4 regions of the Paralabilibaculum antarcticum genome follow, and region 2 is predicted to be linked to each of the others. Evidence: riboswitches for the same ligand, from Rfam matches in the RefSeq annotation. Region 2 holds a riboswitch; each other region holds the start of a gene.
The links. Region 2 has a riboswitch for cobalamin ahead of cobA (uroporphyrinogen-III C-methyltransferase). Riboswitches for the same ligand answer to the same signal wherever they lie in the genome.
Positions count from the first base shown of each region.

Region 1 (3,210 bases), 150 kb from region 2:
AAATGCCGTTAAGGTTCCTGCAATTAATGCCGTACTAATGATAACTGCAATTCGTGTTTTATTAACTGATATTCCAACGCCGCGAGCATAATTCTCCCCTAGCAACAAGGCATCCAAAGGCTTAATCAGAAAGAATGCTATAATTAAACCGCAAAAAACAATTGGGGCCATAACCTGCATTTCGTTCCAGGTAACACCTGCCAAACTTCCAAATGTCCAAACTATGAAACTTTGAATTTGCTCCGGATCACTAAAGTATTGGAGAATATTTACTACAGCACCCGTTATACTTCCAAACATGATTCCAATAATCAGTAAAGAAACACTGTCGGAAATACGAATAGAAGCCAAAGCCACAAGCATAAACACAAGAGATGCTCCTACAACTGCTGATACAACTAAGGCCCAACTTCCCAAAAATGCAGAAATAGCTCCAAATAAAACAGGAGCAATTGCCGATGCCATAACCATTAAAGCAACGCCTAAACTTGCACCAGAACTAATTCCCAAAACATATGGACCAGCCAAAGGATTGCGAAATAAAGTCTGCATCATAAGCCCGGTTACAGAAAGTCCTGCACCAACAATAATTGCCGTGATTGCTTTTGGTAAACGGAAATTAAGAACAATATAATTCCATGAGTTTTTCACATCTCCTCCCGAAAGAATTGCAAATACTTTCTCAAAAGGAATGTTTACACTTCCAAAAATCAAATCGAGAAGAAAAACCCCAATAATAATCAGAAATAAAATCCCAAATAGGAGCGATAACCAACTTCCACCTTTCTTCAATATCATATCTTATTTTAATTGCTGATAATAATACAATTCATAATCTGGTAACAATTCAGGATGTAATATTTTAATTGCATCTTTAAAAACAACATCGGGTTGCATTACACCAGATTCAAACCAATCATTGGCACCACGGCTGTTCATTCTTTTCGTATAACAAAAAACATTTCCAGTTTTATATGGCTTAAATAAGGTATAACGATCATCTAAGTTTTTCAAATCCTCCAATGTTTTGCATTGTCCCGGACCAAACCAAATATCTGCTTCACCTTGCTTATCGAATACCACTTCGAAACTTAAAGGAATACTACCACTTGTGCTATCTGAGAACCAATAATAATCTGCTTTCCCATCACGTAAAAATTGCCCTAAGTACGATTGGCCTCCTGGCATATACCAAGTTCCCTTAAAATTGTACCCAGACAATATGGATGGCTTATTTTCTACTTCGTAAACCAACTTTTTAAGCCCATTATAGCGATCTTCAACTTCCTTAAAATGCTTTTCAGCTTCTGCTTCTTTATTAAAAAAAGTTGCAATGAATTTTGCCCATTCAGCTCTTGCTAATGGTGAAGATTCCATCCATTCGATATTATAGGCAACAGGTAAACCCGCTTGCATTAATTTGGTTTCCCTTTCGGAGATTTTCATAAAACCAGCAACCATTACCAATTCTGGATCAATCTCTACAATCTTCTCAAAGTTTAACGTCTCGGAATGACCAACAGCTTGTATTTCGCCATTTTGCGCCTTTTTATTCAAGTCCTCATCATAAATACGATCCTTAAGAGATACCGCTACAATTTTATCTTGAACATTTAAAAATTTTAGGATCCCAATTTGGGTACTCGATAGTGCAGCAATGCTTCTTATTGGCACTTCAACCAATAAACCATCACTTGGAACTGTATCTTTCAGTTCTTCACCACGATTCTTTAAATAGTACTTTTGAAATACTTTCCCTTTGTTCCAAGGATCCCAAACGGTAAGTTCTTTTAAACCATTATCCAAGATTTTTATTTCAAAACCTTTGGCATGCTTAATAATAGTAGGATGGTAAAAGGCTAAATCTATTTTAGTATTAGCATCGTTGGCAGCGATCTTTTTTTGACTTGTAAATTGACAAGATGCGCTGCTTAAAAGTACAAACAGGAGAATTGCCCAAGGGCTTTTGTTTACTACACTCATTTTCTTCCACAATAATTGTGGGGATCGAACTCAAGAAAATACAATTGCGAGAATCATACCTTCGTTACTCAGTTCCCCGAAGTTACGAAACATTTTTTTCCTTAGGCAGGTCTTCTGGCTTACCCATCCTGACGCCTTCCCATGTGAAACTACATTCACTTAGTGGCTAATCTGTCAGAACTTATCAATGAATTATTCATTGAGGGCTTACAGCTGCGGGGACAGCTCCGGTATCACACCGGATTCCCTTTTAATTCCCAAAAACTTGGAAACCTAATTGCTGCAAATCTATGGATTATTTTGGAGAAAAAAGAAATTAAAACAAAGCCCGCAGATATTCCTAGCCCAATGCATTCATTTGAGTAGCTAACTTTTCCGAAAATTCATCCATACTCTTTGTAATAAATTCATGAATCACAATCTCTGGATTAAGCTCTGCAAGAATCTCTTTCACCCTCGATGATTGAAAAGGCAAATGCTGGTCAATTTGTAAAACATGATTACGAGCACTTGAATATTTATCTGAAAAATTAAGTTCTGACCAATTGAAAGGCAATCCTTCTTGTACCTGTTTCAGTTGATATTCGCCAGATAAACTACAGTTTAAATGCAAACTCTTTATTTTCTCTTGCACATCCTTCGAAAGACGAGATACACGATCAAGAACAAAATCAATCGCTTCATCTTCACAGCGCAGAGCAATATTGGTATTCATCAGATGACCTGTATCCAGCAAGAAATTCCAATTGGAAAATTCCAATCTAGCAGCAAAGTCATCCACTTCAGCCGGAAATAAAAAATCAAGACCAGGCCACCACAAATTCTCAATTGCTAAAGTAACAGGCGGCTCTCCATCAGAAAATTCCTGTGCTGTTTTATTCAGCATATCAGCAAAACTTGCCAACACTTCGGCACTTTTATAAGTAAAATCGCGAGTAAAAGCATGCTCTAATTCAACATGAGCAGCATGCAAAACCGCATGTTGAGGATTCAAAAGGGCAGCATATTCCCACAATTGTTTTTGTGAGGCAATCATATCTATTTTATTGCTTCCACCACAACGATACTTTAAATCTTCTGCAGATGTTTTTGGGAAATAAGCTTTTGCCCCATCTTCTCCCTTTCTCCAAACATCTAACCAAGTGACCCAAAATGGTAAATGCACACTTTTCACAATCTCTTTTGGAATATCATTAGAAGGACGATCATAACCAATCAAAAGTTCTA
Region 1 is NZ_JAKJSC010000005.1:39,626-42,835, reverse strand. It holds gene L3049_RS16605 (iron ABC transporter permease) at 1-798, opposite strand, end outside; gene L3049_RS16600 (ABC transporter substrate-binding protein) at 802-1,983, opposite strand; cobalamin riboswitch at 2,071-2,275, opposite strand; gene L3049_RS16595 (TIM barrel protein) at 2,324-3,210, opposite strand, start outside.
Region 1: it holds a riboswitch for cobalamin, as region 2 does, so the genes downstream of both, L3049_RS16600 (ABC transporter substrate-binding protein) here and cobA (uroporphyrinogen-III C-methyltransferase) in region 2, are expected to answer to the same signal.

Region 2 (3,210 bases):
CTTTTGTTTCTCCTGAATCAAACGGGTCATTTTTGCCAAATCACCATTTGCTTCGGCTTTTGAAGCTCCAATACCTAATCCCAGAAATGCTGTTTCCTCAACATTCCAGTTTTTGTCTTTTAGTGTCTCCTCAAGAAGCTTTACACTATAATCAACCATTTCATGGCAAGTTCCAATGTAATTTGCTAGCTGAATTTTCACATCATATTTTTCCTGAAAGCTATTTAGAGCATAAGGAATGTCTCTTTGAATGTGAACACCAGTAAATAGAAATACCGGTACAGCTATAATCTCCTTAACTCCTTTCTCAAGCAAGCGCTTCACGCCAGTTTCAAAATTAGGTTCCGAAAGTTCTAAAAAGCCAAGTTCCACCTCATAATCGGTAGTTTGAGCAGCATATTTCATTGCAAATTCCTGAAAAGCTTTTGCTCCTCTTTCTTTACGGGTACCGTGCCCACAGATTAAAATTCCTTTTTTGCTCATAACTATTCTATTTCTGATTCAGCCATTTGATTGATTAGTGGTGATAATTGTTCCGAGTAAGCCACAACCTCACCAACAATAAATATTGCTGGTGGTTTAAAATTGTGTTCCTCCATCATTTGAACAATCGTCCCAAGTGTTCCCTTAAGAACTTCCTGTTCTGGTAATGTTCCCCAACGAATCATGGCTACTGGAGTTTCTGGGTTTTTCCCACAGGCCATCAAGTTTCTTACAATTCTTGGGGCTTGTGTTACGCCCATATAAAACACAAGAGTATCAATTCCTGTTGCGATTTTGTCCCAATAAATCTCCGTTTTGTGATTTGCACATTGGTGACCAGTAAAGAAAGCCACTGATGAAGCTACATTTCGCAATGTAACCGGAATACCTGCGGCTCCTGGAACAGCTACTCCAGCAGTGATTCCAGGAATTACCTCAAACTCAATATCGTGTTCTTTCAAGCCTAAAATCTCTTCTGCACCTCGCCCAAAAACAAATGGATCTCCGCCTTTCAATCGAGCAATCTTTTTCCCTGCCAATCCATACTCAATCAACATTTTATTAATATCTTCCTGTGGGTAAGTATGTTGTCGGTTCTTTTTTCCAACATAAACAATCTCACAACCCTCTTTACAATAGTCTAGCAATTGCTTATTTACCAAATAGTCATAGAGTACCACTTCAGCATTTTCAATAGCTCGAATAGCTTTTAGTGTAATTAATTCCGGATCACCTGGTCCAGCTCCAACGATACTTACTTTTCCTCTTTCACGCATCATATTATCTCGAATTTCAAGCTTGCAAACGGAGGTTTGCCTTAAATTTGGGGTATATCAATTCTTACCTGTTGAAATCAACAAGTAGAATTATTGGATTCTAATTTTTTGAATTGCTTTCCGAAACAAGACTATGTTTTCACAATAATTGCTTGCGTCAACTTGTTTGTCGAAATTATTTTTATTGGTAAACCAGCACAATTTATTGGAATACAAAATGAGCGGAGCGCTCTTTGTTCCTGGTTTATTTTTGCAAAGTTGGCTCTTTTTGTAAGAACCAAAAACAGCATGCCCCGCAGGCATGAATACATCATATCTCATCATAATCTCACTTTTAGTCCCGAAAGTATCGATTAAACATATTTGTTATTAGGCAGGTCTTCTGACTTTCTCCCTCTTGTTGCGCCTTCCCATATCTTCCATAAGATACAGTGGCATTGTGCAACAGAGTTTGGTATAGAGATTACAGCTGCGGGTACAGTTCCGGATTCAAACCGGATTCCCTCTTTAATAGATGATCAAGAGATCTACTATTGCCAAATCACGTAACAAATGTATCAATTTAAATTTAAGATCCGCACGAGCTATCCTATATGGAATCCTTCCACAAAAACCATCAAACCAATACAACCTGAATATCAAACAATTAAAAATAACAACATCAAGTACATCTGTCTAAAAACATAAATAAAACTTCCATAACATCTAATCACAAGCGCAAACAAGTAAACCATATAAAAATTCTATAAAATTTCTACCTCAACATAATAATCTCTATATTTATAAAAACTAAAGCCTAAAATCATGAGTAAAGTAAGATTGGAAATTGATGGAATACGGATCTATCGCCCTAAAAGAAGTTGGAAATTATACTTTGTAATCATCGCTGACCATCCTACCGAAAATGATAAAATGATGGTCACTACCATTCCTCAGGAACCATTCAAATTGAGTAAGCGTCACGACAACGAATACTTTTTTGATACGGACCAATCTGGATCCGAAGGATTGTATATTTTGAGTAGGGAAATGCCAGAAGATCGAGAATTAAACGTGCATATCTATCTACGACATACAAGAAAAGCACAAAGAGATTTAGGCGAAATATTGAAAGAAATTGAAACAGGGATCGCTGGCGACGCTTTTGGCATTGTTACAGATCTTGTTGGCGCTGCAACAGTTCCTTGGTTGGTTATTTCCAAAAAGGCTGTCTCATTAGTTGGTAAGATTTTAAAAGACATTCCAGATCGAGATTTTGGTTTTATCAGTGCTTTTGAACGCTTTGGGCCAGAATTCGAAAAACAAACCGAAATTGATCGTGAAAAAGAATTTACTGGAGATGCGTCTTTAATTTACAGTTGGTCTCTGGATGAATAAGAAGACATAAAAAAAGGCTGATGAAAATCAGCCTTTTGTTTATCTAATAGTATAGAAAGCGTTTGATTTTATGAGTTGCAGTTTTTTGAAAAGGATCAACCTGAGCAATGACCATTTGCACTTGTGAGAACTTATTTACTCTGGAATTAACGTATTCGTGAAGCTCCTGCATTAAATCATCAATTTGCTGATCCACATAGTTTTCAACATCTTTCCTAATTGTTTTATATTGTTGCTCCAGTTCTTCATAATTAAAATGAACCATGGCAACTAGTTTTCCTTTTTTCTCAACTACAACTGATTCTACCACATGCTTGAAGTTGTTAATAACAGATTCAATTTCTTCAGGGTAGATATTTTCACCACTAGCACCAACAATCATATTCTTTAATCGACTTTCGATATAGAGATAATTGTTTTTATCCATTTTTGCTAAGTCTCCTGTCTTAAACCAGCCATCTTCAGTTAAAACCTCTTTCGTTTTTTCTGGATCTTTATAATAGCCTAGCATTACATTATCCCCTTTAGCCCATATTTCTCCCACCTGAGTAACAGGATCGGGATTATTAATTTT
Region 2 is NZ_JAKJSC010000005.1:187,821-191,030, reverse strand. It holds gene L3049_RS17190 (sirohydrochlorin chelatase) at 1-483, opposite strand, end outside; gene cobA (uroporphyrinogen-III C-methyltransferase) at 486-1,262, opposite strand; cobalamin riboswitch at 1,615-1,815, opposite strand; gene L3049_RS17180 (hypothetical protein) at 2,064-2,636, shown strand; gene L3049_RS17175 (AMP-binding protein) at 2,680-3,210, opposite strand, start outside.

Region 3 (3,210 bases), 140 kb from region 2:
AGGTTATATCACCATTCTGCAAACTGCTTCTCACAATCTTATCTTTATGGTAGGTGTTGAAATAAGTCAAATCAAAATTAATTCCTTTTTTGAAATTTTTAAAAGCAAATCCCACATCAACAGTATTTGATTTTTCCGGGTTCAAATCTGCATTTCCAATTGTTTTTACTGTACCTCTTTGATAGAAACCAGCTACCTGATATGCCTTAGGAGCTAAAAAAGCATCTCCCCAACTAGAATGTACTGACAGATCTTTAGTCAACTGATACTTCACACCAATGTTTTTAGTAAAAACCCAATAATCTTCAGAGCTTTTATCGTTCGCCAACAATTTGTCTGCTTCCAGTTCAAATTTTATCATATCTCCCCTTGCACCTACTGACAAATCAAGTTTTTCATTCAAAAATTTAAAATGAGTTTGTCCGAAAATTCCAGTAGCAATATTATTGTAATCTGGTTGATAAGGAGCTTCTAATACACCTGCAGTATCGAAATTAGAACTTTCATATTTCTGAGTTTTATTATCAATCCCCAAGGCAACAGAATGCACATCAAAGGCATAGGTATCATATAACTGAAATCCATAATTTTTGTAATCACTCTCAAAATCGCCATAACCATCCGAACCAACATCTACCGTTTTGTTGTCTTCATCTGAATAAAATGGAGAAAAGGTAATTTTATGATTCCCAATACTTCCCAAAACATCAAATCCAGCGGTATACCGTTCAATATCTTTTGAATCCATACCTTCTGTATGCCAGAAATTACCAGGTGTTTCAATACCGTTCCCAGCATAATAGCCTCCATTTAGATTAAGTTTCCAATTTTCGGCTAGTTTAACCCCCACACGAGCATCAAAATTTGATGTCTGAAACTGAGTATTTTCCATTCTTCCGCCATAAGTAGATGGATCCAAAATCGATTTTGCATACTCCTCATCATAAAGGTTACGATCTCCAGTTTTGTAATCCTTATCCTGACTTTGTATAGCGTAACTTAGATCAAAATCCAATGCATCGGATAGTGAACCACCGATATTGAAATTTGCTTTCGAACTTGCAAAACTACCATACTCAAAAGTAACTTTGCCAGATAATTCGCCCGTGCTGTTTTTGGTCACGATATTAATCACACCAGCCATTGCATCAGAACCATACTGAGCTGAAAAAGGCCCTCTCAAAACTTCAACCCGCTCAACATTTGCAAGATCGATACTAGCAATATTTTCAGTTCCTGCAGGTTTTCCGTTCACTAAAATACTAGTATACTTTACCGATGGAGATGGTGTAAAACCGCGCATACTAACAACAGCCGATACACCAGGATATTGCAGTATATCAATTGCCACAGCATTTTTCAACAAACCTGCAACATCACTAGCAGGAGATGCTTCGATCATTCTTTTGGTAATAACCTCAACCTTTTGAGGCAGATCCTTGATTTTCGAGTTCACACGTGAAGCGTTTATCTTCACTTCTGATAGGTTTAGATGTTTCACAACCCCTTTATCATCTGTTGGGTTTGGAACTTCATCAGCTTTTACTGCAGAATTTAATAGTGATAGCAATGCAAAAGCCGTTAAAAATGTTCTTTTCATGTCTTTAAGATTAAATGAAAATAAGTTTAACTAATGCAATGCAGACAGGGAGCGAAAAGAAAATTTAGAACATGACATAGAGGACCAGTTATGACAAAGCAATCCCTATTATCGATATTGATAAAGTTTTCGTTCACTTGCTCTTTTTCCCGAAAGCAATGACTTGTATTGATTGCAAAGGCAGGTCTTCTGACTTGTTCTACTTTTTGAGGCCTTCCCATTCCGATAAAACGAAACAGTGGCAAGGAGTAATTCAAAAAGCTGTTTTAGAACTTACAGCTACGGGTATAGTCTCGGATTCTCACCGAATTCCCTTTTCATCCCACTCTTCGAAGAAGAGTATTGGGAGCCAAATGCGGTGCAAATGTATATAAAATCAGATTAATTAATCTCTTCTTTAGTATCTATTTTAAAACATAATCCAAATCAAGACACAATACAGTTAGCTAAATGAAAAAGAGACATTCCAAAATTGAAATGTCTCCTTTTCACCAAATAAAATACCATTTGGAAATTGTCTATTTTTCTTTCGACAAACTATTTCTTAAATAAAAAAGTAATTCCTGAATGCTCACGCATTTTATAGTACTTCCATTTTGCTTTACTTCCCATTCCATTGTGTCCTCCAATAGGTTAACACAACAATCTCCTACTTGCTCACAGCTAACCTGATAACCTTCACGAGACAAAGCTCTTTGTGTCCAAAAGCCCATTACATCATTACCCAAAAGCTGTATAGATTGCTTTTTCTGATAATTCATGATGAAGTTTCCCGTTTTGCGATCGAAATTAAAGGATTTGTTATGAAATGTTCCTTCAATGCTTCCATTCAGGACTAAATCTTCAGGAGCTCCAACCTTAACGGGTTCATTACGTGACATCAACCAAATTAAATCGGCGGCTTGAAGTGCTAAATCTAATTCATGTGTAGATAAAAGAATGGCTTTATTAGTTTCCCGAGCCAGTCGATGCAATAAACGCATAATCTCTACTCTATTTGGTAAATCTAAATGCGCAGTTGGTTCATCCAACATGATTAGTGGTGTGTCTTGAGCCAAAGCTTTTGCAATCATTACCCTTTGTCGCTCACCATCGCTTAATTCATTAATGAAGTTATTAGCATAATGCAACAAGCCTACTTGTTCCAAGGCCCACTTAATCTTCTCGTTGTCCTCATTAGATAATTTCCCCATCCATGAAGTATAAGGATGACGCCCTAAAGATACTATGTGGTAAACGGTCAGATTCCCAACATTAATTCTCTCGGTAAGAACGATGCTTAACAATTGAGCAATCTCTTTATAATTTCGATCCTTAATAGGAATCCCTTCTACTAAAGTACATCCAGCCAATGGAGGTTGAATACCAGCAATGGTTCTCATTAAAGTAGATTTCCCTGCTCCATTTGGTCCTAAAAGGCATACCATTTCACCCCTTCTGATGGTTAGATTTACATCAGAAAGTAAACACAAACTTTCCTTCTTTCCTTGCTTGTAACCAATGGAAAGATCTTGTGTTACCAATATATCTTGAATTTCTTTTTTTTCTGCTTTCATACGCTCAATTATCCAGCAAAAGATGCCTTTACATTTCTACTTCTCATGATTACC
Region 3 is NZ_JAKJSC010000005.1:43,048-46,257, reverse strand. It holds gene L3049_RS16615 (TonB-dependent receptor plug domain-containing protein) at 1-1,600, opposite strand, end outside; cobalamin riboswitch at 1,763-1,970, opposite strand; gene L3049_RS16610 (ABC transporter ATP-binding protein) at 2,119-3,156, opposite strand; gene L3049_RS16605 (iron ABC transporter permease) at 3,165-3,210, opposite strand, start outside.
Region 3: it holds a riboswitch for cobalamin, as region 2 does, so the genes downstream of both, L3049_RS16615 (TonB-dependent receptor plug domain-containing protein) here and cobA (uroporphyrinogen-III C-methyltransferase) in region 2, are expected to answer to the same signal.

Region 4 (3,210 bases), on a different contig from region 2:
TGAGATGGATTCAAATTCACGAGAAGATAGCCATATTGGTTTGGGCTTCGCAAAACTTTATCCGTAAAGGTATTTTCACCCTGGTTTAAAGCAGTATCGTACTTGCCATTCTGAAGGGTGAAACCCAACTGACAGTTTACCACATGAGAAGGAACCAATTTGTACTCAAAATTTACACCCGCAACATCCGATCCTCCTGCATTGGTTCGCAAGGCAATTAAATCTTGCGAATTATCTGGATTTGGAATGTAATCATTGTAGAATGGATTGTTTAAACGGTTGTAAAACCCTTCCACCAAGAAATAAGATTCCCACTTATTCATTGTAAAATCCCATTCAGCAGAAAGCAAGTAAGTATTCGATGTTTCCTCTTTCAAATTCTCATCTAATTCGTGCGTAATGGTTCTGGCTGTTGATGCCTCAATGTGCAAATCCTCATCGAATATTTGTGGCGCACGGTATCCTCTAGCATAACTTGTTCTGACATTAATATTCTCACTTAGCTTAAATTGCAGATTAACACGAGGACAGAATACACTATTTGAAAAGACAGAATGATCGGCATCATTTTTAATACGGTAAGAATCAAATCGTCCTCCAACAAGCAAGTTCATAAAATTAAGATCCCATTTTACCTGAGCATACGAACCAAAAGTATTGTATCGCTGATCTGAAATCACCGTATTTTCAAGCATCAAATTCTTAATTGGATCGAAATAACCCAGCTTCTTATCTTTTAGTGTATTGTACGTATTCTCGATACCCAACACAATTTTCGCAGGTGCCATTAGAAATTTATCTAAATCAGTAGCATACTGTGTTCCAATAACACTGGCAATATCTTTTGTAGAGCCGAAAGCACTATAATCTGGTCGAGGAACTGTATAGGGATTTCCATCAGCATCCTCAAACATTTGTGTGCCATAATAAGTTTCACGATCGGTATATTGCCCCGATACAAAAGTCGATAATTTGTGCTTCCGCTCTTTATCCAAATATAAATCCCAGGTTAGGCCTCCAGCATGAATATCATGTTCTACCTGCTCAGCAATTTCCGAATTAAAAGGCAATCGATTTAAATGATCTCCACCACGACGATATTCGTTTATAAAATGATATTCTGCGGATAGTTTACTTCTATCTGAAAAACGATGGTAGGCTTGCATACCAGCTCCCTTACTCTTTATTTCAACTAGATTTGAGAAACCATCATTTGTTGCATCCCAGGCTTCTCTTTCTCGTTTGACACCAAACAAAAACATACCTGTTTTTCGGTCATCTGAAATAATAGAAGAATTAAAGTCAATATTAAAATCATTAGCCTTATCGTTAAGGCCCACACCCAATATATTATTTTGAATGTTAAGGCTAAAGTTGTTGCTAATAGGGTCTTTGGTAATTACATTAATAGTTCCTGCAATGGCGTTTGAGCCAAAAAGAGCAGAACCACCACCACGAACAATTTCGATACGCTGAATCATAGACGTTGGAATATGCTCTAATCCGTAAACACTGGCTAAACCACTAATAACTTGTCTACTATTAATCAGTATTTGAGAGTAATTTCCTTCCATACCATTCATTCGCACTTGGTTAAATCCACAATTATTGCAATTGTTTTCGACACGGATGCCAGGAGCAAACGCAAGACCTTCAGCTAACGAACAAGAGTTTACTTGCTGTAAGCTTTTGGCCGATAACATATTTACAATTACAGGCGCTTCCTTACGACTAACCTGACTTCTGTCTGCACTTACAACAATCTGTGCGAGTCCTATTACATCTTCCGATAAGGAAACCTGAAGATTTACGGGAACATTTTCCTGAATCTCAAATTGCTTACGCATTGGTTTAAAACCTACACAAGAAAACTGTAATTCATGTTTTCCGGGTTTTAAATTGCCCAGCAAAAAAGCACCCGAATCGTCGGTTAAAGTACCATTGGTACTGTTGGGAATCGAAACTGTTACAAAAGGAAGTGGGTCTTTCGACGATTGGTTAACTACCATGCCTTTAACAACCCCTCGGTAGTTATTTGGCATTGAAAATAAGCTAATACTCACCACAAAAAGCAAGTAAACAATAGCGCATAATTTTTTCATCATTTTGTTTTTTTGATTAAAAAATATGCTCTGGAAATAACTGGAAGGTGCACAGAAAGCCCAATACGAGCCCTATCAAATAGAATAACTGTACATCATAAACCCTTGTCCCGGAGCAATGATCTCTGTTGCAATGGCAGGTCTTCTGACTTATCTCTATCTGTTAACGCCTTCCCATCAGCCTTAGGCTGACAGTGGCACGTGTTAAAGATGTAACGAGAATTACAGCTACGGGCACAGTTCCGGGTTTACACCGGATTCCCTATTGAGCTTTCGCACCAATTGCAGCACAAATCTATAAACTATTTTGCTTTTAAGTTAAATGTAAAAACATGCTATAAAACAATATTTAAACACTTAGTATTGCTTATTCGCTTGCGCGATAGATAAGAATAATTTGCAATTAATAATGATTAGCTTATGAGATATTACTCACAAAACAAGAGCCATTGGCATTCGACAAAAGCATTTAAAATGCATTTCGTGAGTATGCACATCAACTTAAGAATGTATTGAGCAGAAAAACTGAGCTCTATTCTGCCTCATTAATTGAGTATCGCCTGTGATAGATGCTATTTTTTAGAAAAAAAATCATTAACTTAAAAATAAATGAAACTTATCACGTAAAACATAACTATAATACTTAAATTTTATATATTGATTATCTTCCCCATAAAATGCTAGTGCTCTAAATTTACCCATACAAATTAAACCTATGCCATAAACCTTTAAATCAGCAACTACAACACCTTCTTATATTTTAGACTAAAAAGAACAATCGTATGAAATACAAAAAATAAGCGAACCAAATATGTTATGCAGGCAAAACCTTCTGCTAAATTCACCTACAAAAAACTGCTCCCCTAAAGAAGTAAAGTTTGAAACATTTTCTTTTCCCTATCGTTTAATCATTCATAATCATTGAATCAATACCATTATTAATTGAGTATGAGAAATGAACAGACTTATTTTGCTGCAAGCTCATAATAATATTTTAAGCTCTTAAAACTAAAGAGTCTTATTAACAATAAAAATGCCCTAATTCTTACTTTTGTTTTGTAAAAGAAATCTCTAATATGCCAACTAACTCAAACGATAAACTTTACAA
Region 4 is NZ_JAKJSC010000009.1:32,523-35,732, forward strand. It holds gene L3049_RS19755 (TonB-dependent receptor) at 1-2,102, opposite strand, end outside; cobalamin riboswitch at 2,221-2,401, opposite strand; gene L3049_RS19760 (PAS domain S-box protein) at 3,179-3,210, shown strand, end outside.
Region 4: it holds a riboswitch for cobalamin, as region 2 does, so the genes downstream of both, L3049_RS19755 (TonB-dependent receptor) here and cobA (uroporphyrinogen-III C-methyltransferase) in region 2, are expected to answer to the same signal.